One region of the Janthinobacterium lividum genome, then DNA from elsewhere that is predicted to be linked to it. Evidence: predicted binding sites of a transcription regulator. Region 1 holds the regulator's gene; each other region holds the start of a gene.
The links. Region 1 encodes NrdR, which represses ribonucleotide reductase genes. Its sites were predicted from a motif close to CACNANATNTNGTG; they were not measured.
Positions count from the first base shown of each region.

Region 2: U0004_RS25960 (ribonucleoside-diphosphate reductase subunit alpha) is a predicted target of NrdR. The motif match lies at 7,293-7,306, and genes of this name have one in related genera.
Region 3: U0004_RS11355 (ribonucleoside triphosphate reductase) is a predicted target of NrdR. The motif match lies at 5,837-5,850, and genes of this name have one in related genera.

Region 1 is NZ_CP139976.1:2,008,809-2,018,451, reverse strand. Features, by position in the region: gene U0004_RS09175 (pilus assembly PilX family protein) at 1-490, opposite strand, end outside; gene U0004_RS09170 (PilW family protein) at 503-1,480, opposite strand; gene pilV (type IV pilus modification protein PilV) at 1,477-2,067, opposite strand; gene nrdR (transcriptional regulator NrdR) at 2,277-2,738, opposite strand; gene glyA (serine hydroxymethyltransferase) at 3,045-4,292, opposite strand; ZMP/ZTP riboswitch at 4,404-4,528, opposite strand; gene ybgC (tol-pal system-associated acyl-CoA thioesterase) at 4,844-5,245, shown strand; gene tolQ (protein TolQ) at 5,293-5,982, shown strand; gene U0004_RS09140 (ExbD/TolR family protein) at 5,998-6,438, shown strand; gene tolA (cell envelope integrity protein TolA) at 6,487-7,506, shown strand; gene tolB (Tol-Pal system beta propeller repeat protein TolB) at 7,512-8,780, shown strand; gene pal (peptidoglycan-associated lipoprotein Pal) at 8,824-9,345, shown strand; gene ybgF (tol-pal system protein YbgF) at 9,481-9,643, shown strand, end outside.
Region 2 is NZ_CP139976.1:5,737,231-5,746,873, forward strand. Features, by position in the region: gene U0004_RS25935 (nuclear transport factor 2 family protein) at 1-319, shown strand, start outside; gene U0004_RS25940 (SDR family oxidoreductase) at 316-1,092, shown strand; partial or broken gene U0004_RS25945 (ribonucleotide-diphosphate reductase subunit beta) at 1,178-1,987, opposite strand; gene U0004_RS25950 (hypothetical protein) at 2,092-2,424, opposite strand; gene U0004_RS25955 (ribonucleotide-diphosphate reductase subunit beta) at 2,795-3,946, opposite strand; gene U0004_RS25960 (ribonucleoside-diphosphate reductase subunit alpha) at 4,065-7,028, opposite strand; gene ampD (1,6-anhydro-N-acetylmuramyl-L-alanine amidase AmpD) at 7,420-8,031, opposite strand; gene U0004_RS25970 (sigma 54-interacting transcriptional regulator) at 8,009-9,073, opposite strand; gene U0004_RS25975 (PP0621 family protein) at 9,185-9,445, opposite strand; gene U0004_RS25980 (cytochrome C assembly family protein) at 9,442-9,643, opposite strand, start outside.
Region 3 is NZ_CP139976.1:2,492,711-2,502,353, reverse strand. Features, by position in the region: gene aspT (aspartate-alanine antiporter) at 1-1,041, opposite strand, end outside; gene U0004_RS11385 (substrate-binding periplasmic protein) at 1,303-2,169, opposite strand; gene U0004_RS11380 (heavy-metal-associated domain-containing protein) at 2,418-2,681, shown strand; gene ubiT (ubiquinone anaerobic biosynthesis accessory factor UbiT) at 2,709-3,236, opposite strand; gene ubiV (ubiquinone anaerobic biosynthesis protein UbiV) at 3,257-4,153, opposite strand; gene ubiU (ubiquinone anaerobic biosynthesis protein UbiU) at 4,163-5,200, opposite strand; gene U0004_RS11360 (hypothetical protein) at 5,363-5,773, shown strand; gene U0004_RS11355 (ribonucleoside triphosphate reductase) at 5,897-7,645, shown strand; gene nrdD (anaerobic ribonucleoside-triphosphate reductase) at 7,642-7,842, shown strand; gene U0004_RS11345 (anaerobic ribonucleoside-triphosphate reductase activating protein) at 7,832-8,539, shown strand; gene U0004_RS11340 (Pls/PosA family non-ribosomal peptide synthetase) at 8,688-9,643, shown strand, end outside.

The DNA of each region.
Region 1 (9,643 bases):
GTTCGATAAGGTAGCGGGGCCGGCGCGACGGCAGGAAACCCTGCCCCGTCTGCATGGCGGCGCCCGTAAACTGGCCATACGGCACGGTGCGGCTGCCCCCTGCGGCACCATCGAGGTCCGTGCTCAGCCAGAGTGCCTGCGCACCCGGGGCTGCCGGCAGGCACAGGCCCAGTGTTCCCCCTTCGCCGCAGCCGTCCGCAAACCCTGCCGCACTGCCTGGCGCGAAGAGGCTGCTGCGTCCGGGCACGCCGGGCAAGCCTTCGATATCGTTCTGCGCATCCACCAATGCCTCCTCCGCCGCCTGAAACGCGATCTGCCTGTCGCGCTCGCCCCGTGCCGCCTTCTCGCCCTGCAAGGCCATCTGCGCCGCCGATATGCCCAGCAACAAGATGATCACCAGCAGACACAGCACATACACGAGGGTAGCGCCGCTGCGGTGCCCACGAAGTGCGCGACAAGGTACGCAACAGCGGACGCCCGCGCCAGCCATCGCGCCGCCCGCCTAGGCCGGCCCGTTACGCAGCATGATGCTCGTCTGCACCAGTTGCCGCAGCCGGGAGCGCGTTGCGGCGGGCAAGGACGCGCGCGCGATGCGCACGCCCGTGTCGCCGGCGCCGTGCGCCTCGGCATACGCCTTGCCGAACAGATCAAACTGCGCCGGCCCCAGTTCCGCCATCTTGTCCGCCTGGCCCGCCTCGCCATGCAACAGCAAGGCCACGCGCACGCTGACCACGCGCTTCCAGTGGGTGCGCCGGTGAAAATCGCGCTGGCGCGCGGCCGCGTCCGCGCCGACCAGCACCAGCGCCGCATCGTAGGCGTCGAGCGCGCTGGCGTTGACATAGCGGTTCGCCACGCCGTCGGCAGGCGTATCCGTGTCGAGGCCATACAGCACCTGGAAAGCGTCGACGCCGCGGATGATGGCGTCCGCGCCCCAGCCGTTCGCGCCACGGTATTTGCAGCGCAGCTCGCCCTCGCCATCGGCGCCCTGCGCTACATAGAAAATGCTCCAGCCCCGCTGCGCCTGCGTTTGCGCGGCGCCCACGCCAAAACCCGCGCAATTGAGCACGGAACCGTCGCCGCCCTCTTCCTTGCCGGTGCCGTAATAGCGCAAGGCCAGCACATCGCTGCCATGCAGGACGCCGGGCAGCGCGCCGCTGATGCCTTCGCTGTTCTTGCCCAGGCTGCGCGCGTCGAGCCCGGCCACATTGGCGCTGTCGTCATCGGCATGGGCGACGGGCGCGGCGCTGCTATCCCAGTTCACGTACGCCGTCTGGCGCACGGCGCGGGCGATGGTATCGAGCGCATAGCGGCCGTTGTCATCCAGCCGCGCGCTGGAGGACTGGTCGCCATAGCTGCCGCTGACGGCCAGCAACACGCTACTGGCCGCCAGCATCAGCAACGCGCCGAGCGACAGGGCCACCAGCAATTCGACCAGGCTCATGCCCCGATGCCGGCGCCACGCGGCAGGCACGCGGTTCATGCGCCGCCTCCGCCCAGCTGGATTGCCAGCCTGGGCAGCGACTCGCCTGCCGCATTCTCGGCGGACGAGCCATCGGGCAGGCGGGCGCGCCAGCCCAGCTTGATGACGATGGGCGCCCCTTTGCCGCCGCTGCAAGCCCAGTGCAAACCCTGGGCAGCGGCGTCCCACGCGGCGAGGTCGCGGCAAATGTGCAGACGTGCGCCGGGCAAGGCCGCATGCAGCCGTTGCTTCCATTCGGCGATATCGAATTGCGCCAGTTCAGCCGCACCGCAGGCGGCGGCACCGAAGCAGTCCGGCGCACCGCCGCCAGCGTCGGCGCCGTCCGCCGCCGCGTACGCCACGTTCAGGTAGGGATTGCCCGCATCGGGTCCATTCATGAGCACGCTGTTTGCGCGCATGCCCTCGGCCATGCCGGCGGCCAGTTGCACGCCCGCCGACAACAACGCCGACTCGTGGCGCGCGCGCAGGGCGTTCAGTTGCAGGATGCTGGCACCGAGCAGGCCCAGCGCCAACAGCAGCAGCGACACGAGCACCTCGACGAGGCTGCTGCCACCCGCAGGAAACATAGTGCGACCGCCATTGCGCATGCGCTACTCCCTTCCGCAGAAAGAGTCGCAAGAACAGGCGGCCCAGCTACAAGATAGGCGCGCGCAAAAAACCGGATCTGCGCTAGCGCAAACAGGACAGCGATAAGGTGAGAAGAACAGCGTTGAATTGATCAGGCCGCTTGCCAGGCGAACGCTGGCGTGATGAAAACGGGGCGCATGAGTAGCCCCCGTTGTCGGCGAAGTGAACGTCAGGGCTTGCGTGCCTGTCCCACTTCGGCAATCGCATCCTGGAACTCGGCCAGGTCTTCGAAGTTCTTGTAGACGGAGGCAAAGCGGATGTAGGCGATCTTGTCCAGGCGCTTCAATTCTTGCATGACGAGTTCGCCGATATAGCCGGAATCGACTTCGCGCAAGCCGCTGGTCAACAGTTTTTCCTGGATGGACGCGATGGCCGTATCCACGGAGGCGGCCGCGACGGGACGCTTGCGCAAGGCCAGCATCAAACTGCCGCGCAACTTATCCGCAGCGAACTCCGTCCGGCTGCCATTCTTTTTGACGACGGCCGGCATGATAAGTTCAATGCGCTCGTACGTGGTAAAACGCTTGTCGCATTTGCCGCAGCGGCGGCGGCGCCGAATGGCATCCCCTTCCTCCGATACGCGCGTATCGAGAACCTGGGTGTCGCCGTGCTGGCAAAATGGACATTTCATGGGCTGGCTACAACTTTATAGTAATAATTACGGGAAATCGCCGCCCTTGTACAAAGGGCGCCCGAATCACTCCGGGCGCCCTTGGGCACGACTGGAATGTGTCATACAGAATCTTACTCCGTATGACACATTCTGGACAAATAATTAGCGACTATTCCGGTAAGGAGCGTCTGCAGCAGATTGCTCATCGGTCGCGCGGACAAGGCGCGAGAAGGACGCATGGCTAGCAATGCTACGACGAGCAACGCAGTACCCGCTTCCGAGGGGCTGTCTGCTGTAGATGTATTCCTTCACCGGAACAGGCTCTTAAGCTGCGTATACCGGGTGCGCGTCGGCCAGCACTTTCACGGCCGCTTTCACGCGCTCAATGGTGGCGGCGTCATGCGGATTGTCCAGCACGTCGGCGATCAGGTTGCCCACTTCTTCCGCTTGCGCCTCCTTGAAACCGCGCGTCGTCATCGCCGGGCTGCCCAGGCGGATGCCCGAGGTGACGAATGGCTTTTGCGGGTCGTTCGGGATGCCGTTCTTGTTGCAGGTGATGTGCGCGGAACCGAGGATGGCTTCGGCTTCCTTGCCCGTCAGGTTCTTGGCGCGCAGGTCGACCAGCATGACATGCGATTCGGTGCCGCCGGACACGATGCGCAGGCCGCGCTTGATCAGGGTTTTCGCCAGCACGTCGGCGTTCTTGATCACTTGCTTCTGGTATTCGACGAATTCAGGGCTCAGCGCTTCCTTGAAGGCGACGGCCTTGCCGGCGATCACGTGCATCAGCGGGCCGCCCTGGATGCCAGGGAAGATGGCCGAGTTGATGGCTTTTTCGTGTTCGGCCTTCATCAGGATGATGCCGCCGCGCGGGCCGCGCAGGGATTTGTGCGTGGTCGAGGTGACGAAGTCGGCGAACGGCACCGGGTTCGGGTACAGGCCGGCGGCGATCAGGCCGGCGTAGTGGGCCATGTCGACCATGAAATACGCGCCAACTTCCTTGGCGATCTTGCTGAAGCGTTCGAAGTCGATCTTTTTCGAGAACGCCGATGCGCCAGCGATAATCAGTTTCGGCTTGCGTTCGCGGGCCAGGCGCTCCATTGCCTCGTAGTCGATGTCTTCTTCCGCCGTCAAGCCGTAGGAGACGACGTCAAACCATTTGCCGGACATGTTCAGCGGCATGCCGTGGGTCAGGTGGCCGCCTTCGGCCAGCGACATACCCATGATCAGGTCGCCTGGTTTCAGCATGGCGAAGAACACGCCCTGGTTCGCCTGCGAGCCGGAATTCGGCTGCACGTTCGCGCATTCGGCGCCGAACAGCTGTTTCACGCGGTCGATGGCCAGTTGCTCGGCCACGTCGACGTATTCGCAGCCACCGTAGTAGCGCTTGCCTGGGTAGCCTTCGGCATATTTATTCGTCAGCTGCGAGCCTTGCGCTTCCATTACGGCTGGCGACGTGTAGTTCTCCGACGCGATCAGTTCGATGTGGTCGTGCTGGCGCGTATTCTCTTTTTGAATGACGGCGAACAATTCAGGATCGACGTTGGCGAGGTTGTGATCTTTTGCAAACATGTAAAAACTCCAAGTATGAGGGTGCTTGTACTGGCAGGTTGGATCGAATGAGGGGAGCCGGCGTTAAGTGAATAACAACATTGGACAGGCAGCCTCTTCGTGCTTTTCCATAGTGGCTACCCAGGCGAACGGCTGATGAAAAATCTCACGTTTCCCGGTGGATGCCCACCTTTCGCCGGTTTGCCGATCGCCATTCATGGAGATCGCCCGACTTTTCGCCAGTCACGTGAGACGTAATGGAAGCCAAATTGTAAGTTAAGTGCCCAAATTGAGCAAGGAATGCAACCGTGCGGCTATAATCGCCGCGCGCCACCCCAGCCAGGGTGCGGCCACGAGCTGCCCCGGGGCATGACTGCGGCTTTTAAGCTGGACTTAAACCTGGCCATGGCATGTAAGCGTATGTTACGAAGCTTGCCATTGCACACGCCGGATTTACAATGCTGCGGTGCAACTTATATGCAGCTTTTGCATGGCTTTCCAGCAAGCGCCCACAGTCACAGGAAGAAAAATCGCGTAAAATGTTGCTCAATCTCACTACTGGCGCAATAAACATGCCTTCAGTCTTTACCTGGAACGTACGTGTCTACTATGAAGACACCGACGCCGGCGGCATCGTCTATTACGCAAATTACCTGAAATTCTTCGAACGCGCGCGTACCGAATGGCTGCGCGCCATCGACGTGGGCCAGCAGGAATTGCTGGAGCAGCACGATGCAATGTTCGTTGTCAAAAGCGTCAACGCCGACTATCATGCGCCAGCCAGGCTCGATGACACGGTAAGATTAACCTTAAGCATAGAAAAAATGGGGCGCGCCTCCATCGTTTTCCTGCAACAAGCCTGGTGCGGCGACCGCCTGCTCAATACGGCCCGCGTCAAGATCGGCTGCGTCGATTCGGCACTGCGCCCGCGCGCCGTGCCTGATGCAGTCGCGGCCCGCATGCGCGCCGCCTGAGCCCTACCCGCCACTCCCGGACAATTCACCCAACAGACTGCCAGCCAATGAACGTTACACAAGATCTTTCTTTCCTCGCGCTCATCTCCAATGCCCATTTGATCGTGCAACTGATCATGGCCCTGCTGCTGCTGATTTCCCTGACCAGCTGGACCTACATTTTCCGCAAGATGTTTGCCGTGCGCCAGGCGCGCAAGCAAACCATCGAATTCGAACGCAGCTTCTGGGCCGGCGGCAACCTGCATGCGCTGCACCAGAACGCCAGCGGCAACCGCGACCAGAGCGGCGCGCTGGCCCGCATCTTCGATGCCGGCATGGGCGAATTCATCAAGGGCAAGGCTTCCTACGGTTCGCGCGAAGCGCTGGACGTGGGCGCCGTGCTCGACGGCGCACGCCGCGCCATGCGCGCCGCCTTCCAGCGCGAAATGGACGTGCTCGAATCGCATCTGGCCTTCCTCGCTTCCGTCGGCTCCGTTTCGCCGTACATCGGCCTGCTCGGCACCGTCTGGGGCATCATGAACGCCTTCCGCGGCCTGGCCAACGTGCAGCAAGCCACGCTGGCCGCCGTCGCGCCCGGCATCGCCGAAGCGCTGATCGCCACCGCCATCGGCCTGTTCGCGGCCATTCCCGCCGTCGTCGCCTACAACCGTTTTTCGCATGACATCGACCGTCTGGCGATCCGCTTCGAAAGCTTCGTCGAGGAATTCTCCAACATCCTGCAGCGCCAGTCGCGCTAAGAGGGAGCAGCGTCCATGGGTTCCTCATTCAATAGCGGCGGCATGCGCGGTGGCCGTGGCCGCAAGTTCAAGTCCGAGATCAACGTCGTGCCGTATATCGACGTGATGCTGGTACTGCTGATCATTTTCATGGTGATGCCGTCGTCGAACAATCCCAGCGTGGTGAACTTGCCCAACGCGGAAAAGTCGGCCAAACCGCCCGATGACTATATTCAGATCGTGCTGAAACCGAATGGTTCGCTGTCGATCGGCGTCATCGGCAAGGAACAGCTGTCGCCGGAGACGGAACCGAACCGCGACGCCCTGCTGCGCAAGCTGCGCGGTTTGCATGAAAGTAACCCCGACTATCCCGTGATGATCGCCGGCGACAAGGAAAGCAAGTACGACGATGTGATCCAGCTCATTTCGGAAGCGAAAAAGATGGGCATTACCCGCGTCGGCCTGGCCACCAAGTAAGCGCAGCACCCTGTTTCCAGACTTGACCGTTTTTAGATAGACTAGACTTTGCAGAACAAACAAATCGACCATGTACTCGGCAAGCCCTACAGCGTGCCGCGCGAACGCAGCCGCTGGCCCTCGCTGGGCCTGGCGCTGGCGATGCACCTTGGGCTGCTGTTTTTCCTGTGGGTGGGCGTACACTGGCAAAATACGGAACCTGTCGCCGTCGAAGCGGAAGTGTGGGATATGAAAGTGCAGACGGCCGCGCCGCCGCCTGACGTGGCGACGGAACCGGAGCCGACACCGGCGCCGCCGCCGGAACCGCAAGTGGAACAGCCGGCTCCGCCGCCACCGCCGCCCGTGGCAGCGCCCGAGCCGAAGGTCGATCTGCGCGAGGCGGAGATCGCCCTCGAACGCAAGAAGGCCAAGCTGAAGGAAGAAAAAGACAAAGCGGCAGCGGAAGAACGCCGCAAGCAGGAATTGAAGGAACGCGAGGAAGAAAAGCGCGAACTGGAAAAACAGAAGCAGAAAGAGAAAGACAAGGCTGAAAAGCTGGAAAAAGAAAAGGCTGACAAGCTGGAGAAAGCCAAGGAAGCCAAAGAGAAAGAAAAAGCGGCGGAAGAAAAAGCCGAGAAAGAACTGTCCGAGAAAAAAGCGGCGGCGGAAAAAGCCGCCAAGGCGAAAAAAGCGGCGGAAGAGAAAAAAGCCGCCGACAAGGCGCGCGCCGCGGAAATGAGCCGCATCACGGGTGCGGCGGGCGCCGGCACGACGGGCACGGCCGCGAAAGCGACCGCGCCACGCAAGGACAGCGGCTATGTCGCTGCCCTGACGAGCAAGATCAAGAGCAATATCGCGTACAGCGGTAGCACGGACGTGCCGGGCAACCCGCGCGCCGTGTTCAAGATCGAGCAACTGCCAACTGGGGAAATTATTTCGGTCCGAAAGATTAAAAGCAGCGGCCTGCCGGCGTATGACAGCTCGGTGGAAAACGCCATTAATAAATCGTCGCCACTGCCGAAGAAAAAAGACGGCACCGTGGAACGCGAGATTGAACTCATATTCGAGATGAAGGATTTGCCTAAATGATGACCATGAAAAAAATGAGCTATGTCGTGCTCTGCGCCAGCCTGGTGCTGGGAGCGTCAAGCGCCCAGGCGCAGCTGCGCGTGGAGATTACGGGGATCGGCAGCAACCAGATCCCGGTGGCTGTCGCCAGCTTCGTCAATGAATCGGCGGCGCCGCAATCGCTGTCGGGCATTATCAAGGCCGACCTGGCGCGCAGCGGCGTGTTCAAGCTGATCGACGCCGATGCGCCCGTATCGGAAACGGCGCCCGTCAGCTACGAGCAGTGGAAGTCGCGCGGCGCCGACGCGCTGGCGGCCGGCACCGTGCAAAGCATGGCCGATGGCCGCCTGGACGTGCGCTACAAGCTGTTCGACACCATCAAGGGCGCCCAGATCTCCAGCATGAACAATGCGGCCGCGCCGCAGTTCAACCGCTTGCTGGCGCACAAGATCGCCGATGACATCTATGAAAAGCTGACGGGCGTCAAGGGCGCGTTCGCCACGCGCATCGCCTACGTCACGCAATCGGGCCGCGAATACCGCCTGGAAGTGGCCGACGCCGATGGCGAAGGCATCCAGGTCGCCCTGCGCTCGAACGAGCCGATCATTTCGCCGTCGTGGTCGCCGGATGGCACCAAGGTCGCGTATGTGTCGTTTGAAAAGAAAAAACCGATTGTCTACGTGCAAAATCTGGTGACGCGCCAGCGCACCATCGTGTCGAATGAAAAAGGCAGCAATTCGGCGCCGAGCTGGAGCCCGGACGGCTCGCGCCTGGCCGTGGCCCTGTCGCGCGATGGTCATACCCAGGTCTACACCGTCAATGCCGACGGCAGCGGCCTGCGCCGCGTCAGCAGCAGCAGCGGCATCGATACGGAACCTCAATTCTCGGCCGATGGCCAAAGCATTTACTTCACCAGCGATCGCAGCGGCGGACCACAAATCTACCGCATGTCGGTCAGCGGCGGCGAAGCCAAACGCGTGACGTTTGGCGGCTCCTACAACATCAGCCCGCGGATTTCGTCCGACGGGAAGACACTCGCTTATATTTCCCGTCGCGACGGCAATTTCCAGCTCTACGCGCTCGACCTGGCTAGTGGCCAGGAACTGCGCCTGTCGGACACCGCCAACGACGAATCACCGAGCTTTTCGCCCAACGGGAAATATATCATGTACGCGACCGAATCCGGACGACGCAAGTCGCTGGCAGTGGTATCGGTGGATGGCCGCGTCAAACAGCGTTTGACTACGCAAGCTGGCAATATCAAGGAGCCCACCTGGGGTCCTTTTATGAAGTAAATGCTGTACAGTTTCACCTTTAACCATGACCCGGAGAATAAAAATGAGTAACTTTAAAAGTTTGGCTTTCATCGCCGCTACCGCAGCCCTGCTGTCCGCCTGCAGCACCCCAGTCAAAGTCGCAGAAACCCCAGTGGTTGAGCGCGCTCCTGAAAAAGTCGTTGCTCCAGTTGACACCCGTCAAGTTCAGCCAGTGACGACCGCATCGGTCGATCCACTGGACGATCCAAAAGGCGTGCTGGCTAACCGCAGCATCTACTTCGACTTCGACAAATACGTCGTGCGCGAAGCGGACACCCCAGTCGTGCAAAACCACGCTGGCTACCTGGTGAAAACGCCTAGCCGCAAGATCCTGATCCAAGGTAACACCGATGAACGCGGTGGCGCTGAGTACAATCTGGCCCTGGGTCAGAAACGTGCTGAAGCCGTGCGCAAGTCGATGGCCGCCCTGGGCGTGCCAGAAGGCCAAATGGAAGCCGTGTCGCTGGGCAAAGAAAAGCCTAAAGCACAAGGCAGCAACGAAGCAGCATGGGCAGAAAACCGCCGCGCTGACATCGTTTATTGATGTTCAGGGGTGAGCGCCGCAGCATTGACGCTTACCTAACTGGCCAGTCATAGGCATAATAATGGGGCGCAGCGCGGTGATTCACCGCCCGGCGCCCCGTTTGCATGTTTTGCGTAACCTTTGAAAGCCCGACCCATGATGACATTCTCGAAAGCCGGCGTCGCCGCCGCCTTGATGGCCGCGTTTGCCTACCTGCCCCTGCACGCCAACGCCGCCCTGTTCGACGACGACGAAGCACGCAAGGCCATCCTCGAGCTGCGCGCCAAGGTCGACGCCATGGCGCGCGACCTGAACAGCC
Region 2 (9,643 bases), 2.6 Mb from region 1:
CATGCCGGCAATCGTCGGCGACTACTTTACCGCCGAAAACCATCACGATAGCGACGCCGTGGCGCAGTGCTTCGCAGCCGATGGCGTCGTGCATGACGATGGCCATGCGCACGCGGGCCATGCCGCCATCAAGGCCTGGAAGGAAGCTGGCAGCAAGCAGTACGGCGCCACCATCAGCCCCACCTCGGCCGACACCCGGGGCGCACGCTGCGTGGTCACCAGCAGCGTCAGTGGCAATTTCCCCGGCAGCCCGCTGGAGCTGCGCTTTGCCTTCACGCTCGCCAGCAACCGCATCCAGACCCTGGAGATCAGCGCATGAATACCGATTTCAAGGACAAGCGCGTGCTGATCACGGGCGGCACCAAGGGCATGGGCGCGGCGACGCTGAAACTGATGCTCGAGCGCGGCGCGCGCGTGGCGACCACGGCGCGCGCCGCCGGCGGCAGCTTGCCGGTCGGCGTGCATTTCATCGCGGCCGACCTGCGTACCCGCGCGGGAACCGACACGCTGATCCGGGAAGCGCTGGCCAGCCTGGGCGGGGTCGATATCCTGATCAATAACGTGGGCGGTTCGACGGCCGCGGGCGGCGGCGCACTGGCCCTGGACGACGATGCCTGGCAAGACGCGCTCAATGGCAACCTGCTTGCCGCCGTGCGCCTCGACCGCGCCCTGCTGCCGGCGATGGTGGCACGCCAATACGGCGTGATCATCCACATCTCGTCGATCCAGCGCAGCCTGCCGCTGTACGAGTCGACGCTGGCGTATGCGGCCGCCAAGGCTGCGCTGAGCAACTACAGCAAGGGATTGTCGAAGGAATTCGGCCCGCAGGGCATCCGCATCAATACCGTCTCGCCAGGCTTCATCGAAACCACGGCGGCCCACGCGATGATACGGCGCTGGGCCGGCCACGCCGGCATCACCGAAGATGCGGCCCGCCAGAAGCTGATGCAGACGCTGGGCGGCATTCCCATCGGCCGCCCGGGCAAGCCGGAAGAAGTGGCCGAACTGGTTGCCTTTCTGGCCTCGGACCGCGCCGCGTCGATCCACGGCGCCGAGTATGTGATCGACGGCGGCACCATCCCGACCGTCTAAGCCCGCTGCAACAAGCTCTCCACATGGCAAAAGGCCCCGCATCCGCGAGGCCTTTGTGACATGACTGGTAACGCTATCGGCTGGCTTATTCCCAGTTCAGCGCGCCGCCGGTCTGGTATTCCGTCACGCGCGTCTCGAAGAAGTTGCGTTCCTTCTTCATGTCGATCATCTCGCTCATCCATGGGAATGGATTTTCCTCCTGGGCGAACAGCGGCTCGATGCCGATCTGCTGCGCGCGGCGATTGGCGATGAAGCGCAGATAGCCCTTGAACATCGGCGCATTCAGATCCAGCACGCCGCGCGGCATGGTGTCTTCCGCGTACGCGTATTCCAGTTCCACGGCCTTCATGAACAGGTCCTTGATCTCTTCGCGGAAGGCGGCCGTCCACAGCTGCGGGTTTTCCATCTTGATCGTGTTAATCAAGTCGATGCCGAAGTTGCAATGCATCGATTCATCGCGCAGGATGTACTGGTACTGCTCGGCAGCGCCCATCATCTTGTTCTGGCGGCCCAGCGCCAGGATCTGCGTGAAGCCGACGTAGAAGAACAAACCTTCCATCAGGCAGGCGAAGACGATCAGGGACTTCAGCAGCTTCTGGTCGTTTTCCACCGTACCGGTGACAAACGCCGGGTCGGTCAGGGTGTTGATGAACGGGATCAGGAATTCATCCTTGTCGCGGATCGACTTGACTTCGTTGTAGGCGTTGAAGATCTCGCCTTCGTCCAGGCCCAGCGATTCGACGATGTACTGGTAGGCGTGCGTATGGATCGCTTCCTCGAACGCCTGGCGCAGCAGGTACTGGCGGCACTCGGGCGCCGTGATGTGGCGTCGTAAAGGGGGACTGCCCAGCGCGATGTTGGTGGCGGCCAGCGGGCCGGTGGTCTCGAAGAAGCCCTCAGCTCCTGGACACTGGGAATGTGAATGCTACTCACACATCATCGCTACTCAACAGGCAAAAAAAACGCCGTAAAAGCTACGGCGCATTAGGAGCATTAGGATTATCGCAGTCTATTCGACTGTGAGAGCAATGAAGCGGCTAAAGCTTTGGTATCGTCGCTGTACTTACTGCTTTGAAGCACATGCGATGCCTTTGTCTCCATCGCTTTTCCTGTCTGATACGCACCTTGTACCTGAGACAATGCGGAACCAGCCAAACTCTTAGCCACGGCAGAGGCATTGGGATTCTTCAATGTCTCTGCTGCCTGGGAAGCGATTCCCGATGAGGTTTTTTTACTATTGAATGTCATGATAAAACCTTTTAAGTCGATATGAAGAGATACGTAAGAGTGAGTCAAACTCACAAATTCGTTCGGTACTCCTGCAAAGTTCAAGTTGTTTTTACATCACGAAAACTGACTATTCCTTTAAAGAGAACGGCAAAAAGCCGTCCTCTTTAATCCACTATCGCGAACGTGGAGACCGGCAGTGTTCGCACACAATTTCAAGCTTTCCAAAGCGGAAGCGCCAGTATTGCGTCACATGCACGGATTTGGGATAGGCACAAGTTTTCATGTGTCGTTCCTTTCATCATTTACCTCGATGATGAACTTGAGCCTTGCCATATCGGCTTTCGAAGTTTAAACTTCGACTTCTAGTACATAGAAATAGCATCAAGAGAAAGCCAGAGGTTGTTGTTTGGCCCTCTTTTCCCTAAAGCCCCGTGAGTTGCACCTCATGGGGCTTTTTCATTTCCTCATCTAATTATTCCCAGTTCAGCGCGCCGCCGGTCTGGTATTCCGTCACGCGCGTCTCGAAGAAGTTGCGTTCCTTCTTCATGTCGATCATCTCGCTCATCCATGGGAATGGATTTTCCTCCTGGGCGAACAGCGGCTCGATGCCGATCTGCTGCGCGCGGCGGTTGGCGATGAAGCGCAGATAGCCCTTGAACATCGGCGCATTCAGACCCAGCACGCCGCGCGGCATGGTGTCTTCCGCGTACGCGTATTCCAGTTCCACGGCCTTCATGAACAGGTCCTTGATCTCTTCGCGGAAGGCGGCCGTCCACAGCTGCGGGTTTTCCATCTTGATCGTGTTAATCAAGTCGATGCCGAAGTTGCAATGCATCGATTCATCGCGCAGGATGTACTGGTACTGCTCGGCAGCGCCCATCATCTTGTTCTGGCGGCCCAGCGCCAGGATCTGCGTGAAGCCGACGTAGAAGAACAAACCTTCCATCAGGCAGGCGAAGACGATCAGGGACTTCAGCAGCTTCTGGTCGTTTTCCACCGTACCGGTGACAAACGCCGGGTCGGTCAGGGTGTTGATGAACGGGATCAGGAATTCATCCTTGTCGCGGATCGACTTGACTTCGTTGTAGGCGTTGAAGATCTCGCCTTCGTCCAGGCCCAGCGATTCGACGATGTACTGGTAGGCGTGCGTATGGATCGCTTCCTCGAACGCCTGGCGCAGCAGGTACTGGCGGCACTCGGGCGCCGTGATGTGGCGGTAGGTGCCCAGCACGATGTTGTTGGCGGCCAGCGAATCGGCCGTCACGAAGAAGCCCAGGTTGCGCTTGACCAGGCGGCGCTCGTCGTCCGTCAGGCCGTTCGGGTTCTTCCACAGCTCGATATCGCGCTGCATGTTGACTTCCTGCGGCATCCAGTGGTTGGCGCAGCCGGCCAGGTATTTGTCCCACGCCCATTTGTACTTGAACGGCACCAGCTGGTTGACGTCCGTCTTGCCGTTGATGATGCGCTTGTCGTCGGCATTCACGCGGCGCGCCACTTGCTCTGCGTTCGCTTCGGACGGCTCGGCACCTGCCGGCAGGTTCAATTCGGTATTTCCCAGTGGCGCTTGCTGCGCCGGACGCGGCACAGCTGCCGACGTGGTTTCATCATCCCAAGACAACGACATATTCTTCTTCCTTTCCATGCCGGCGAGCCGGCGATCCGCAACAGGCCCGTTGTATCGGACAATGCGGACATTGACAACATTGAATCAGCCCGGCCGTGCCGGGCTGACAACTAAAATCTTACTGGCAGGCTTCGCATTCCTCAAAGCCATCGTCACCCGGACGCAGGTAGCAGGCTTCGCCATCGGCGTCGTCCGCTGCCGCTGCCACTACCGGCGCCACGGCCACTGCTGCTGCCGCCACGACGGCTGCCTGGGCGCTGGTTTGTGCACTTTGGGCGCTGGCCGACATGCCGCCGTCGACTGCCACGGCGTTCAGCGCGCCCGTCTTGGAGGTCGATTTCTCCATGTGGGTAGCGGCGATGGTACGCAGGTAATAGGTGGTTTTCAGGCCACGCAGCCATGCCAGCTTGTAGGTTTCGTCCAGTTTCTTGCCCGATGCGCCAGCCATGTAGATGTTCAGCGACTGGGCCTGGTCGATCCACTTCTGGCGACGCGAAGCCGCTTCCACCAGCCAGCTTGGCGACACTTCGAAGGCCGTGGCGTAGATATCGCGCAGGTCTTGCGGGATGCGGTCGATCTTCACCAGCGAGCCGTCGAAGTACTTCAGGTCGGAGATCATGACTTCATCCCACAGGTCGCGCGCCTTCAGGTCGCGCACCAGGTAGCCGTTGATTTCGGTGAATTCGCCCGACAGGTTCGATTTCACGTACAGGTTCTGGAACGTCGGCTCAATACAGGCCGAGACGCCGATGATGTTCGAAATCGTCGCCGTCGGGGCGATCGCCACGCAGTTCGAATTGCGCATGCCGAACTTGGCGATGCGTTCGCGCACCGGCGTCCAGTCCATGGCCGACGAGGAATCGACTTCCAGGTAGCCGCCGCGCTCTTCGGCCAGCAGTTTGACCGAGTCCTGCGGCAGGATGCCGCGGTCCCACAGCGAACCGGCGTACGATTCATAGCGGCCGCGCTCTTCGGCCAGTTCCGTCGACGCCAGGTAGGCGTAGTAGCAGACGGCTTCCATCGAGGTGTCGGCAAACGACACGGCGGCGTCCGAGGCGAACGGGATGCGCATCATGTGCAGGCAGTCCTGGAAGCCCATGATGCCCATGCCAACCGGACGGTGGCGCATGTTCGAGTTGCGCGCCTTGTCGACGGCGTAGTAATTGATGTCGATGACGTTGTCGAGCATGCGCATGGCGGTGCGGATGGTCTTGGCCAGCTTGACGTGATCGAGCTTGCCTTCCTTCATGTGCGCCGGCATGTTGACGGAACCGAGGTTGCAGACGGCGATTTCGTCAGGGCCCGTGTTCAGGGTGATTTCCGTGCACAGGTTCGAGCTGTGGACGACGCCGACGTGCGACTGCGGGCTGCGGATGTTGCAAGGGTCCTTGAACGTGATCCATGGGTGGCCCGTTTCAAACAGCATCGACAGCATCTTGCGCCACAGGTCCAGCGCGGCGATCTTCTTGAAGACGCGGATTTCGCCGGCGGCGGCCTTGGCTTCGTAGCCCACGTAAGCCTGTTCGAAAGCCTTGCCGACCTTGTCGTGCAAGTCTGGCGTGTCCGACGGCGAGAACAGGGTCCATTCGCCTTTTTCCATGACGCGCTTCATGAACATGTCGGGAATCCAGTTCGCCGTGTTCATGTCGTGCGTGCGGCGGCGGTCGTCGCCCGTGTTCTTGCGCAGGTCGAGGAATTCCTCGATATCCATGTGCCAGGTTTCCAGGTAGGCGCAGACGGCGCCCTTGCGCTTGCCGCCCTGGTTGACTGCCACGGCCGTGTCATTCACCACTTTCAGGAACGGCACCACGCCTTGCGACTTGCCGTTGGTGCCCTTGATGTGGGCGCCCAGGGCGCGCACTGGCGTCCAGTCGTTACCCAGGCCGCCGGCAAACTTGGCCAGCAGCGCGTTGTCCTTGATGGCGTCGTAGATGCCTTCCAAGTCATCCGAGACGGTGCTCAGGTAGCACGACGACAGCTGCGAGCGCAGGGTGCCCGAGTTGAACAGGGTCGGCGTCGAGCTCATGAAGTCGAACGAGGACAGCAGGCTGTAGAACTCGATGGCGCGCGCTTCGCGGTCCGCCTCGTTCAGCGCCAGGCCCATGGCCACGCGCATGTAGAACGCCTGCGGCATTTCGATGCGCACGTCCTGGATGTGCAGGAAGTAGCGGTCATACAGGGTTTGCAGGCCGATGTAGCCGAATTGCAAGTCGCGGTCGGCCACGATGGCTTTCGCCAGGCGTTCCAGGTCGAAGCTGGCGAGTACCGGGTTCAGCAGCTCGGCGGCGATGCCCTTGGCGATGTATTGCGGGAAATACGTCAGGTATTCGGCGGCAGCGGCCGCTTGCGGCACTTCCTTGCCGAACACTTCCTTGCGCACCGTGTGCAGCAGGATGCGGGCCGTGACCTGGCTGTAGGCCGGGTCTTTTTCCATCAGCGCGCGCGCCGCCAGAATGGCCGACTTGTGCAGCTCTTCGACGGGCACGCCGTCGTACAGGTTTTTCACTGTTTCAGCCAGGATAGCGTCGGCATCGACGTGCTTTTCCAGGCCGGCGCAGGCGGCGTTGATCAGGTCGCGCACTTCCTGCATGTCCAGCAGGCGGCGCACGCCGTTATCAAGCACGTTCAATTGTGGTGCAGAAACTTGCGCGGAAGCGCCTTGCGCTTCCTTCTGCAGGCGGCGCTCTTCCATGTGCTTGGCGCGGTACAGCACGTAGGCACGCGCCACGTCGTGTTCGCCCGAACGCATCAGCGACAGTTCCACCTGGTCTTGCACGTCTTCGATATGGAAGGTGCCGCCGCCCGGATGGCGGCGCACCAGCGCGGCGACGACGCCGTCGGTCAGTTGTTCCACCAGTTCGCGGATGCGTGCCGAGGCTGCGCCCTGGCCGCCGTTAACGGCCAAAAACGCCTTGGTCATGGCGATGGCGATCTTCGAAGGCTCAAATGCCACCACCGCGCCGTTGCGGCGGATGATGCGATAGTCGCCCAATGCCGCGCCCGTGCTCGCCACACTGTTGGCCGCGCCTGGCGCTGGCGATACTGGCGTTGGATGGATGGAAATATCTTGTGGTGATTGCATTGAAGCTCCCGTTGTCAGCTAAAGTCAGCCTGCAGTTTTGCTGCCGCGTGTGTTGTTGAATAGAACGCCCGATGGTCAGGGTTTCTTCAGGTATTTGTTGCTAAATAGTAAATTCATAGTGCATAAAACAGGTCAGTATCCATCTCGCCACACCGCACTGCCCGGCTGGCGCGAAACACGATCAAGGGTGATAAACCGCCAGTTCCAGTGCTTTATCAGCAATCCGGATAGCTTTGACAATAATTCTGAAAACGTCTGTGATGGCACTAGATATAGTCTTTACATCCAACTTCTGCACTAATTGTAGTACCCATCGAAGGGTGATGCAATAGTTTTCCGGCATCCGCCAGCGTAATTTTTTGTCTTTTCTTATACGATTTCGGTTGACTTTTCAGGGCATGGATGGAAAGCCCAATCCCCGCGAAGTAAGCGCTAACGCAGGCTGCCCGCGCAAGGTTTCCAGCCAGCATACTTGGTAAAAATGCCAGTCAAAAAACGGTCCCGGATCCGTCTTCCTTCCCGGCGCGATATGCTCGTGGCCGCGCACCTGGGACAGCCCGTAGCGCGCCGCCAGCGCCACCGTCAGCGCCGCCAGGACATGGTATTGCCGCCGCTGGAAAGGCACATCGTCCGCGCCTTCCATTTCGATACCGATGGAATAGCCATTGCACTGCGGACGTCCCTCGAAGGTGGACGCGCCGGCATGCCAGGCACGTTTATCAGCAGAAACATATTGCAGCAACGCACCATCGCGCCGCACAAAAAAGTGCGCCGAGACTTGCAAGCCACGCAGGTCGGCGAAAGAAGGATCGGCATTATAATCTACCCGGCCCGTAAACAAGTCCGACACATGCGGTCCGCCAAAGTGGCCGCCCGGCAAGCTGATGTTATGGATCACCAGCAAATCGACTTGCGCGCCGTCCGGTCGCGCATCGTAGTATTGGGAGTCATAGCGCAGCGCGCCATCGCACCAGCCGTCTTCATCTATCGTCCATGCGCTCATCAAATAGGGCTTCCTGTATCGTCAATTTCTGCATGCGGTAACGCAACTGGCGCACGCTCAGGCCCAGTTGGCGCGCCGCCCGCGCGCGGTGGTAGCGCGCCTGCACCAGCGCCAGCAGGATCATGTCGCGCTCGGCCTGGCGCAAATACATGTCCAGCGGCAAGACGGGGGGCACGCCATACGCCGCCATGCCGGGCAGGCACAGTTGCCGTTCCGGCAAGGCCGGCGGCGCCCGCGACGGCATGCTGCCCGCCGCCGACGGCAAGGCCAGCCCCTCGAGCGCGATCACGCCGCCGTCGGCAAAGGCCAGCGCCCGCTCCAGCACGTTTTCCAGTTCGCGCACATTGCCGGGAAACGCATACGCGGCCAGGGCCGCCAGCACGGGCGGCGCCAGGCTCACGGCCCGGCGCGGCGACAGGCGCGCGAGGATCACCTCACATAATACCTGCAGATCGCCGCGCCGTTCGCGCAGCGGCGGCAGTGCCAGCTCGATCACATTCAGGCGGTAGAACAGGTCCTGGCGAAACGTCCCGGCCGCCACGCCGCGCCCCAGGCCATGCTGGCTGGCGCACAGAATGCGCACGTCGACTGCCTCGTCAGTACTGCCGCCCAGCTTGCGCACGCGGCGCTCCTGCAGCACGCGCAACAGTTTCACCTGCATGGACAGCGGCAGGTCGTCGACTTCGTCGAGCAGCAAGCTGCCACCGTGGGCTGCCTGGAACAAGCCCTGGCGTTCGTGCAGCGCGCCCGTATAGGCGCCCGGGCGGCAGCCGAAGAATTCCGCTTCCATCAGCGCTTCGGGAATAGCGCCACAGTTGACGGCGATAAACGGGAAGCTGGCGCGCGCGCCCTGCGCATGGATGGCGCGCGCCGCCAGTTCCTTGCCCGTGCCCGATTCGCCGCGGATGGCCACCGGCGCGCCACAGCGGGCGATGCGGCCGATCTGCGCGCGCAGCGCCTGCATGGGCAGCGAATTGCCGCTCAGTTGCGGCGCCGGCGGCATGCCGGCGGCGGTCTGCGGACTGGGGCTGGGACGGGACATGGGAGCGCGCCTTTCTGCAATGGCGGCGACGAACCGCCTGCTGCAGATGCTACGCCGGACGGATGCCGGAGGACGTTACGATACGGATGAGCAACGCGCGCCGGCACGCCCTTACAAGGTGGCGTGCGCGTGGCTGCAGTAATCGTGGCCCTTGGCCTGCACGTTTTCGGAGGCCGGGTAGTACACGCCGCAATGGGCGCAGCACAGCATCAGTTCGGCATCAGGCAATTCCTGCGGCCGGCCCGGCGGCGCAAACGGATTCGGCTGCTGTTGCTGCTGCGCGCGGGCCCGTTGCTGCATGCTCCGGATCTTGCTGCGGATAGCAAACAGCACCAGGAATACCAGCGCCAGCCAGAATAAAACACGTGTCATGCGAATCCTCGGTGTAAAACCACTTCCAGTACAAAACGGCTGCCGACATAGGCCAGCAGCAAGGTGGCGAAACCGGCCAGGGTAAAACTCAGGGCCGTCTTGCCGCGCCAGCCGCGAAAGCGGCGGCCTGCCAGCAGCGCAGCAAACAACAGCCACGACAGCATGGTAAACACGGATTTGTGATCCCAGTTCAGGGCC
Region 3 (9,643 bases), 480 kb from region 1:
GCGCTGCAAGGAAAGATCAGGCAGCGGCGGCATGCTGTGTTCGCCACGAACGACGGCCGCCACGTGAACGCCGGAAGGCAAGGCCAGCTGGCGCAAGGGCTGGCCCACCAGCGATGCTTGCTGCAGCACCACTTCGACGGCGGAGACAGCCATGTTCAAGCCCGTCGTGTCGGCAAATTCCTCGCCCAGGATGGCTTCGGCCGCCACCAGCGCGGGACGGTGGCCGATCACCAGCACTTCGTCGTTGTTGCGCAAGCGCAGTTCCGGTTCCAAAGGCAATACCTTGCCGTGCCGGCGCACGCGCGTGATGCTGGCGCGGCCCGCAAAAATATGCTGCAAGGCATCTATACGGCGTCCCGCGCCACGGCTGATGCGGTAGGCGCGGCCCACCATTTCCGGCGTCGCCTGCACGCCGTCGCCATCGGTCTGCGCGCCGCCCATCTTTTCCCACAATTTATCGGCTTCCTCGCGCAGATTGACGCGCAACAACAGCGGAAATATCTGGCTGGTGGCGATGACGATGGCGATCAGGCCGAAGATATACGTGATGGAATACGCGGTGACGACGTTGGCCTGCAGCTCGGCGATGCGGGCCGCCGGCAGCGCCAGTTTCGAGATGGCGTCCGTGGCCGTGCCGACGACGGCCGATTCCGTGGCCGCGCCCGCCATCATGCCGGCCGCCGTACCCTGGTCCAGACCCAGGAAACGCGTGGCCAGCAGCACCAGCGCCAGCACCACCACCACTTCGATCAGGCACAGCAGCCCTAATCGCAAGCCCTTGGCATTCAGGTTGGCAAAGAACTGGGGACCGCCCGCATAGCCGAGGGCAAAGATGAACAGCATGAAGAAGACATTCTTGACGCTGGCGTCCAGGGTGATGCCCAGCTGGCCGATCAGCAGCGCGGCGATCAGGGTGCCGCACACGCCGCCCAGCTGGATCGGGCCGAAGCGTATCTGCCCTACCGCGTAGCCTAGCCCCAGCGCCAGGAACAGGGCCAGTTCCGGCACCTGGTGCAATATGGACGTGATCGAATCGAGCATGGACAAACCTTCGAAAAGATAACGGATGGTTACAAGAGAACAGAGCGTTCGGCGGCTGACGGCAGCTGGCTGTTGAACGGGCGCACGGATCCTGCACGGCACTTGCGATAAACGCTTGCGCCGGAGAAATGTTGTTACGAGGAATTATGTTCGGTGAAAATTTTACAAGTGTCAACAGGTGTTCTGTTGAACTTGCTTTGCTTTTCATCAAACATCCTGCGCACGATTGAAGCACTTGTTTGACATCGATCAACAAAACTATTAGTAATGTCTCGGACGATACCAAAGTGCCTTGCGCGCCAGCGGTGTCTCTTCCGGCAAGTCGGGATTGGCCAGCTCCAGCACGTGGCGCCGGGACAGATTCAGGCCCTGCGCGAGGCGGCCAAAATGGCGCTGGAACAGCTGCGCGAAACTGCCGTCGGCAAGCATGGTTTCCAGTCCCGTTTCAATGTGGCGCGCCAGTTCCGGCCGGTGCTTGCCGACAAAAAAGTACAGCGCGGCCGGGTAGCGGATGACCAGGTGAGTGTCCAGCGCCAGCGGCAATTGCGCGTGGCTGGCCAGCTCGCTTTGCGCCTCGATCACGGAACGGGGAAAGTAATCGATGCGCCCTGCCGCCAGTTGCTGGAACAGGCCCTCATAGGTGCTCGACGTATCGAGGCGCAAGCCATTCGCCTGCAGGATGGCGGAGTCGGGCCAGTCGCGCATCTGCCCGGCAGACAGTCGCGCCAGGGCGGCAATGCTGCGCACATCGCGCAGCAGTTGCGGCTGGCGCGCCTGGATCAATGCCACTCTCCAGCCGATGAGGCCGCGGTCGATGGGGATGCGCACTGGCAACAATTGCGTTTCGCGCGCGCGGCTCGTCATCGCCCAGACGACATCGACGCTGCCCGATGCCATGGCGATTTCCTGCATCGCGCGCGTCTGCACCATGCGCAGTGCGGAGCGGCGCAAGGCATAGGCCTGGCCCGAACGGGCCAGCGCCTGTTGCAGCAAGGCCGTCACATAGCCTTGCTGCGGATCATCGAGCGCCTGATGGCGCGGATACACGAGCGGCAGCGGCGGCACCGCGCCGATGGCCGCGCCCAACGGCCACAGGGCGGCAAGCTTGAGCAGGGGGCGGCGCCGCATGGCCCCTCCTTTCCAGCGCATTCATAGCGTTCTTATCAGAATGACAGTATCGCGCAGCAGAGCACGCTTGTCGACTGGAATACGGCAACTGTGTACAAAACAACAGCAGTTTCAGACTGCAGCAGAGAGGCTGGAGTTAATCCAGATCAACAAAACCGCAAATAGGAAATAAATCTTGCGTGCTGCTCTGGACGGCATGCGCGCCCCTCGCCTACGCTGTTTTTTTATTTGAAAAACAAGAGGAACACATGCAGACAGCGCGCTTGAATATTATCGGGATGGATCACGAAGGCTGCGCCGACAGGCTGACGGGCGCGCTCGAAGCCGTCACGGGCGTGAGCACCGTGTGCGTCTCGCTGGCGCGGCACGGCGCCACGGTGCAGTTCGACGAACGTCTGGCCACGCAGGAACGCCTGCTGGCCGCCGTCAACGACGCCGGCTTCATGGGCGAAGCGACGGATGAAGAACAGCTGGCATCGTGCAGCGGCGCTTGCGGCCACTGCCGCCACTGAGCGCCTGCCCCCTCTTCCCTTCGCCGCTCAGCCTTCCCGCGCGCCCCGGTCGCGCAGATGCGCCAGCACGCGGCGCGGTCCCAGCGCCTGCAGGTCGAACGGCGGCAACTCGATGGCGTCGAGCGTATTCTTGAACAGCAAGCCCAGTTCCGTATCGCCTTCCAGGCTCAAACGACGGCTGAAGAACAGGGTGTCCGGATCTTCGTGGCGCCGCGCCAGCAGCATCAAATCATGCACGCTGGCCGCGATGCACAGGTCCGGCACGTCGACATAGCGCTCGGCCACAAACACCGTGCCCTGCCACTCGAAATCGAAGGCGATGCCCGCGTCCAGCAGCCGCAAGCGCAAGCTGCGCCCTTCCAGGCTGCGCCGCACGTCGTCGGGCAATTGCGGCGCCAGCAGGCGGTTCAAGCCTTGCACGAACAGCCAGGAGGCGGGATACGGGGGCAGCTTGGACAGCAATTCGGCCAGCGGTTCCGGCAAGCGGTACGACACGCCGGGCTTGCTCATGGGAGGCTTGGCCGGGATCGGCAATCTTTCCAGTTGATCTTGCATGGTGCTTCCTTTCGATGCGTTCAATGTGGGGCGTGCTGTTCCATGCCGGGCTGGCCGTGCCAGTAGCCGTCGCAGGCGCCGGCCGGCTGGCAGGCCGCCAGCTGGGCCTGGGCGCCGATGCCGCTGACCTGGCCACGGCGGGCGCGGTCAAAGATGGCGATGACTTGTTCCGTATGCATGGCTTGCGGGCTGATGCGCGCCACCACCACGCCCATGTCGCGCATGGCGTCGAGTTCTCGCACTAGGTTGTAGACCAGCGCCGACTGCGTCTGCGTGCCATTCAGTACCAGGAATGGCACTTCGTCGCGCGTGCGCAGCAGCAGGCCGTCCGGCTCTTCCAGGCAGCTGTAGCCGCAATCGTCCTTCGGCAGGTTGCGGTTGCGCGCCGTGAAGCAGCGCGCGGAAAACGCCAGCGGCATGCGGCCGTAGGCGAAGACTTCCGTCTCCAGCCCTTCCGGCTTCTGGCGCTGCATCTCGGCCAGCGCCGTCTGCCCCATTTCCAGCGGCATCACCCAGCGCCGTGCACCCAGGCGCGCCAGCAATTGCAGGCTGGGGCCATTGAACAGGTTCAAATGGGGACCGGCGACGAAGGACGTACCCTTTTCCATGCAGTGCACGGCGCCCATGTCGTTGGCCTCGACGCCATAGCGGCCATTGCCCGTGATGCGGCGCAGGGTCGCCAGTTCGGCGCCCGCCTCGATCAGCGCCTGCGTCGACAGCACCACTTCCTTGCCGGCGGCGGCCAGCATGTCGGCGATATCGAGCCAGTCGGCCAGGCGCACCTCATGCCGGCGCGAGCAGACGGTTTCGCCCAAGTACACGATATCGACGGCGGTGCCGGCGATCTGCTGGTAAAACTCGAAGACGGTGGCACGCGGCCAGTAGTACAGCAAGGGGCCCAGTGAAAGCTTCAGCATGTTCATCCTCTATTTCCAAGATCTGTGGTAAGCACCTAATGTGTGCTGCTGGCCTTCGGCCAGCTTGTCCATGGCCGCCATCCAGCCCGGCTTGACGGCGTAGCGCGCATTGCCTTCGCGGCAGGCGTCGATCGCCTCGCGCCACACGCGCGTCACCTGCGCCACGTAGGCGGGGCTGCGCTGGCGCCCTTCGATCTTCACGGCCCGCACGCCCATGGCGATCAGTTGCGGCAGCAGCGCCAGGGTATTCAGGCTGGCCGGCTCCTCGATGGCGTAATACTCTTCGTCATTGACTTCGAAACGGCCCTTGCACAGGGTGGGATAGCTGGCGTTTTCGCCGGGCGCATAGCGGTCGATCAGCACGCCGTTCAGGCGCGATTCGAGGCCGTTCGGCGTTTCCAGCCAACGCACGGATTTCGCCGGCGAGCACACGCCATGGGTATTCGGCGCCTCGCCCGTCGCATACGACGACAGCGCGCAACGCCCTTCGACCATCACGCACAGGGAGCCGAAACCGAAGACCTCGATCTCGACTTCCGTCTTGGCGATCAGTTGCTCCACCTGCGCCATCGACAGCACGCGCGGCAGCACGGCGCGGGCGATGCCGAAGTGCTCATGGTAAAAATTGATGGCTTCGTAGTTGGTGGCCGAGCCCTGCACGGACAGGTGCAGGCGCAGCTGCGGGTGGTGCTCACTTGCGTAGGCCATCAGGCCCGGATCGGCCACGATCATGGCGTCGATGCCGGCCTGCGCGGCGCGGTCGATGGCACTGCGCCACACGGCCCAGTTGTGCGGCTGCGGATAGGTATTCAGCGCCAGCAGCACCTTGCGCCCATATTGGTGGGCGTAGCGCACGCCCTCGGCGATGGCCTTCTCGTCGAAATTGAGGCCGGCGAAATTGCGCGCATTGGTGGCGTCGCGAAAGCCCAGGTAAACGGTGTCGGCGCCATTGTCGACGGCTGCTTTCAAGGCGGGCAGGCTGCCGGCGGGGCAGACCAGTTCCAGCGGTCCGGCCACGCGGGTGGCGGTGGTTGATTCAAGCATCATGATATTCACAGTCCTGTATCGGCTCAGGGTGCAGACTATAGCCCCGCCCATGCTGGCCAGTCCTTGACGCAGGTGAAGGAATGCATGCATGGCTGGCGCGCGTTCAACTTGCTTGACCTGGCTGTAAAATGCCCCACTTTTCTCCCTCTTCGATTGCCCGCCATGCCCCGCAAACCGCTGCTGATCTTCCTGCTCACCCTGTTCCTCACCGTGCTGCAAGTACAGTGGGCCGCGCCCGCCGACGGCTATGTCGAAGAAAAGCTCTCCATCCTGTCGCCCGAGATACTGGGCGCGTATCCGGGCGTGCTGCTGCTGTTCCTGCAAGCCGTCTTCGCGCGCCGCGCCATGCCGGTGCCGCGCCAGATCGCCATCAGCACGGGCCTGCTGGCCGTCTACTGGCTGCTGGCGAACTACGTCACCTTCGATATCCGCATCGCCAGCTGGAGCACCTTCTCGCCGCTGGAAATCTGGGCGCACGTGCTGCCCGCCTCCACTATCAGCATCGCCGTCTGCGCCGCCGCGTACTTTGGCCTGAGCTGCTTCATCCTGCGCCAGGGCCGCGCGAAAAAGTAAACGGGGGCGCTTTTTTCACCTGCATCAAGGATTCGTCACGCAACAGCACGCGCCCTTTGACGTCACTATATTTAGTGATTAATCTCCATAAAAACACCGCATGTTGTGTTTATTGGAGGTTTCATGACGACAAATGCAGTTTCCCCCACACGCGGCCAGGTCGATGTCGCCGCGTCCATCAATGAATACCTGGAGCGGCGCGACTGGCGTGTCAACGCCAACGCCAACCAGGGCTACTCGCTGGGCGGCCTGATACTCAACGTGTCGGGCAAGGTCATCGCCAACTACTGGCTGGACCAGGTATATCCGCCGGAAGTGGGCGCGGCGCACCGCGAAGCGGCGCTGCACATCCACGACCTCGACATGCTGGCCGGCTATTGCGCCGGCTGGTCGCTGCGCACCCTGCTGCACGAAGGCTTGAATGGCGTGCCGGGCAAGATCGAATCCGGTCCGCCCAAGCACATGTCGAGCGCCATCGGCCAGATCGTCAATTTTCTCGGCACCCTGCAAAACGAGTGGGCCGGCGCGCAGGCGTTCAGCTCCTTCGACACCTACATGGCACCCTACATCCGCAAGGACAGCCTGCGCTACGAAGACGTGCGCCAGTACATGCAGGAGCTGATCTTCAACCTCAACGTGCCATCGCGCTGGGGCACGCAGACGCCGTTTACCAACCTCACCTTCGACTGGGTCTGCCCGGACGACCTGCGCGAGCAGATTCCCGTCATCGCCGGCCAGGAGATGGACTTCAGCTATGGCGAGCTGCAGGTGGAGATGGACATGATCAACCGCGCCTACATCGAGATCATGATGGCGGGCGATGCCAAGGGCAGAGTCTTCACCTTCCCCATCCCCACCTATAACATCACCGAGGATTTCGACTGGCATAGCGAAAACGCGGAACGCCTGTTCGAGATGACGGCCCGCTACGGCCTGCCCTACTTCCAGAACTTCATCAATTCGGAACTCAAGCCGAACATGATCCGCTCCATGTGCTGCCGCTTGCAGCTGGACTTGCGCGAACTGCTGAAACGGGGCAACGGCCTGTTCGGTTCCGCCGAGCAGACGGGTTCCCTGGGCGTGGTGACGATCAACTGCGCGCGCCTGGGCCACCGATGGCGCGGCGACGAGCCAGCCCTGATGGCGGACCTGGACCGCCTGCTGGAACTGGGCAAGACGAGCCTGGAAATCAAGCGCCGCACCATCGAGGAACTGATGCAGCAAGGCCTGTTCCCGTACACGAAGCGCTACCTTGGCACCCTGCGCAACCACTTCTCCACCCTGGGCGTGAACGGCATCAACGAAATGATCCGCAATTTCAGCGGCGACGCCTACGACATCACGGCGCCAGCAGGCCATGCGCTGGCCGTGCGCCTGCTCGACCACGTGCGCGCCCGCATGGTGCAATTCCAGGAAGAGACGGGCCATATGTACAACCTGGAAGCGACGCCGGCCGAAGGCACGACCTACCGCTTCGCCCGCGAAGACCGCAAGCGCTTCCCCGCCATCCTGCAGGCGGGCACGGTCGACAACCCGTACTACACGAATTCGTCGCAGCTGCCCGTCGGCCATACGGACGACCCGTTCGAGGCGCTGGAATTGCAGGACGCGCTGCAGCGCAAGTACACGGGCGGCACGGTACTGCACCTGTACATGACGGAAGCGCTGTCGGACGCGAATGCCTGCCGCGAGCTGGTGAAACGCGCCCTGAGCCGCTTCTCGCTGCCCTACATCACGGTCACGCCCACGTTTTCCATCTGCCCGCGCCACGGCTACCTGGCCGGCAAACATGAATTCTGTCCCACCTGCGACGCGGAACTGATCGCGCGCAAGCAGTCCGATCTCGCTCACCCACTCAAGGAAACGCCATGAACGCACGTCCCGACTTCACTCCCGCCATCACTCTGCTCGACACCGAACGCCAGCGCTGCGAAATCTGGACCCGCGTGATGGGCTATCACCGCCCCGTCGCCTCGTTCAACATCGGCAAGCAGGGCGAATTCCACGAGCGCCAGTACTTTACGGAAGCGAGCGCCCGGGTTGGCCTGTCCGCCTGCCATGGCGGCTGATTTGAAAGTGGGCGGCCTGACGCCCTTTTCCGCCACCGACTACCCTGGCAAGCTGGCGGCCGTGGTGTTCGTGCAGGGCTGCCCCTGGCGTTGCGGCTATTGCCACAATCCTCACCTGCAGGCGCGCACGCCGGAAGGCGCCATGCCCTGGCACGACGTGTTGACCTGGCTGCGCCGGCGCGCAGGCCTGGTCGACGCCGTCGTCTTCAGCGGCGGCGAAGCGTGCATGGACCCGGCGCTGGGGCGGGCCATGCAAGACGTCAGGGAACTGGGGTTCGGCATCGGCCTGCACACGGCCTGCATCTATCCGCAGCGCCTGCAGGAAGTGCTGCCCCTGGTCGACTGGGTCGGCTTCGACATCAAAGCGCCGTTTGCCGACTATCGTCATGTGACCCGCGTGGCCGGCAGCGGCGACCCGGCGCGCGCCTGCCTGGACGCCATCCTCGCCAGCGGCGTCGCCTACGAATGCCGCACCACCACCCACCCGGACCTGCTGCCGGACGAACAGTTGCTGTCCCTGGCCACCACCCTGGCCGCGAAAGGCGTCGACAACTACGTGCTGCAGCAATTCCGCGCCGAAGGCTGCGCGGACGCGGTGCTGTCCGGCCGCCCTCTGCACGGCTATCCGGCGGCGCATACTTTGGCGCAAATCGGCGCCATGTTTCCGCGATTTACATTCCGTAATCATGGCGGTTGATCCTGCCGCCACATAATTGCTGAAAGCTCTACAAAATTCCCCGTTCTGCAACGCTGAAATGTCTTGCGTGCTGTAATGTATCAACTGTGCCGCGCGCCATGCGCAGCCCATCAGATTCTTCACTCCGCATTACAGATAAGCGTCATCCATGAACGATTTCACCGCAGTCAGCCCAGGCACTCCTTCCACCCACGCCGACATCCTGTACGGCCCGCCGCGACCGGATCTGCTGCGCGGGGAAGTACTGGCCGACCTGCTGGAAGCGACGGCACGCCGCTATCCGCAACAGATCGCCCTGATCGACGGCGAACGCCGCATCACGTATGCGGAGCTCGACGCGCAGGCGGGACGGGCCGCGTCGCGCCTGGTGGCGGCCGGCGTCAAGCCCGGCGACATCGTGGGCCTGTGGCTGCCGCGCGGCGCCCATCTGCTGCTGATGCAGGCGGCCATCGCCAAGGCGGGTGCCGCCTGGCTGCCCGTCGATGAAGACACGCCCGTCGAGCGCCTGCAAGTGTGCCTCGATGACGCCAGCGGTGCCGGCATCGTCAGCTGCGCGCAATTCGCGCCACGCCTGTTGGACGCCGGCGTCAAGCGTCCCGTGTGGACGGCGGAAAGCCTGCTGGCCCCCGCCGCGCCGGGCGAAGTGCTGCCCGCGCGCGGCGCCGTGCTGCCCGAACACCCGGCCTATGTGATCTACACCTCCGGCTCCACGGGCAAACCGAAGGGCATCCTGATCAATCAACGCAGCATCTGCCACTTCCTGCGCAGCGAAAACGCCGTGCTGGAAGTGGCGCAAAGCGACACCGTCTACCAGGGATTTTCCGTCGCCTTCGACATGTCGTTCGAGGAAATCTGGATCGCCTACCTGGTGGGCGCCACCCTGTGGCTGGGTCCCAAGGAGATCTCGGGCGACCCGGAAGCCTTGCCGCGCGCGCTGGCCGAGAACAAGGTCACCGTGCTGCACGCCGTGCCGACCCTGCTGGCCCTGTTCGCCGAGGAAGTCCCCAGTTTGCGCCTGATCAACCTGGGCGGCGAGATGTGCCCGGAGTCCCTGGTCGAGCGCTGGTCGCGCCCGGGCCGCGCCATGTTCAACACCTATGGCCC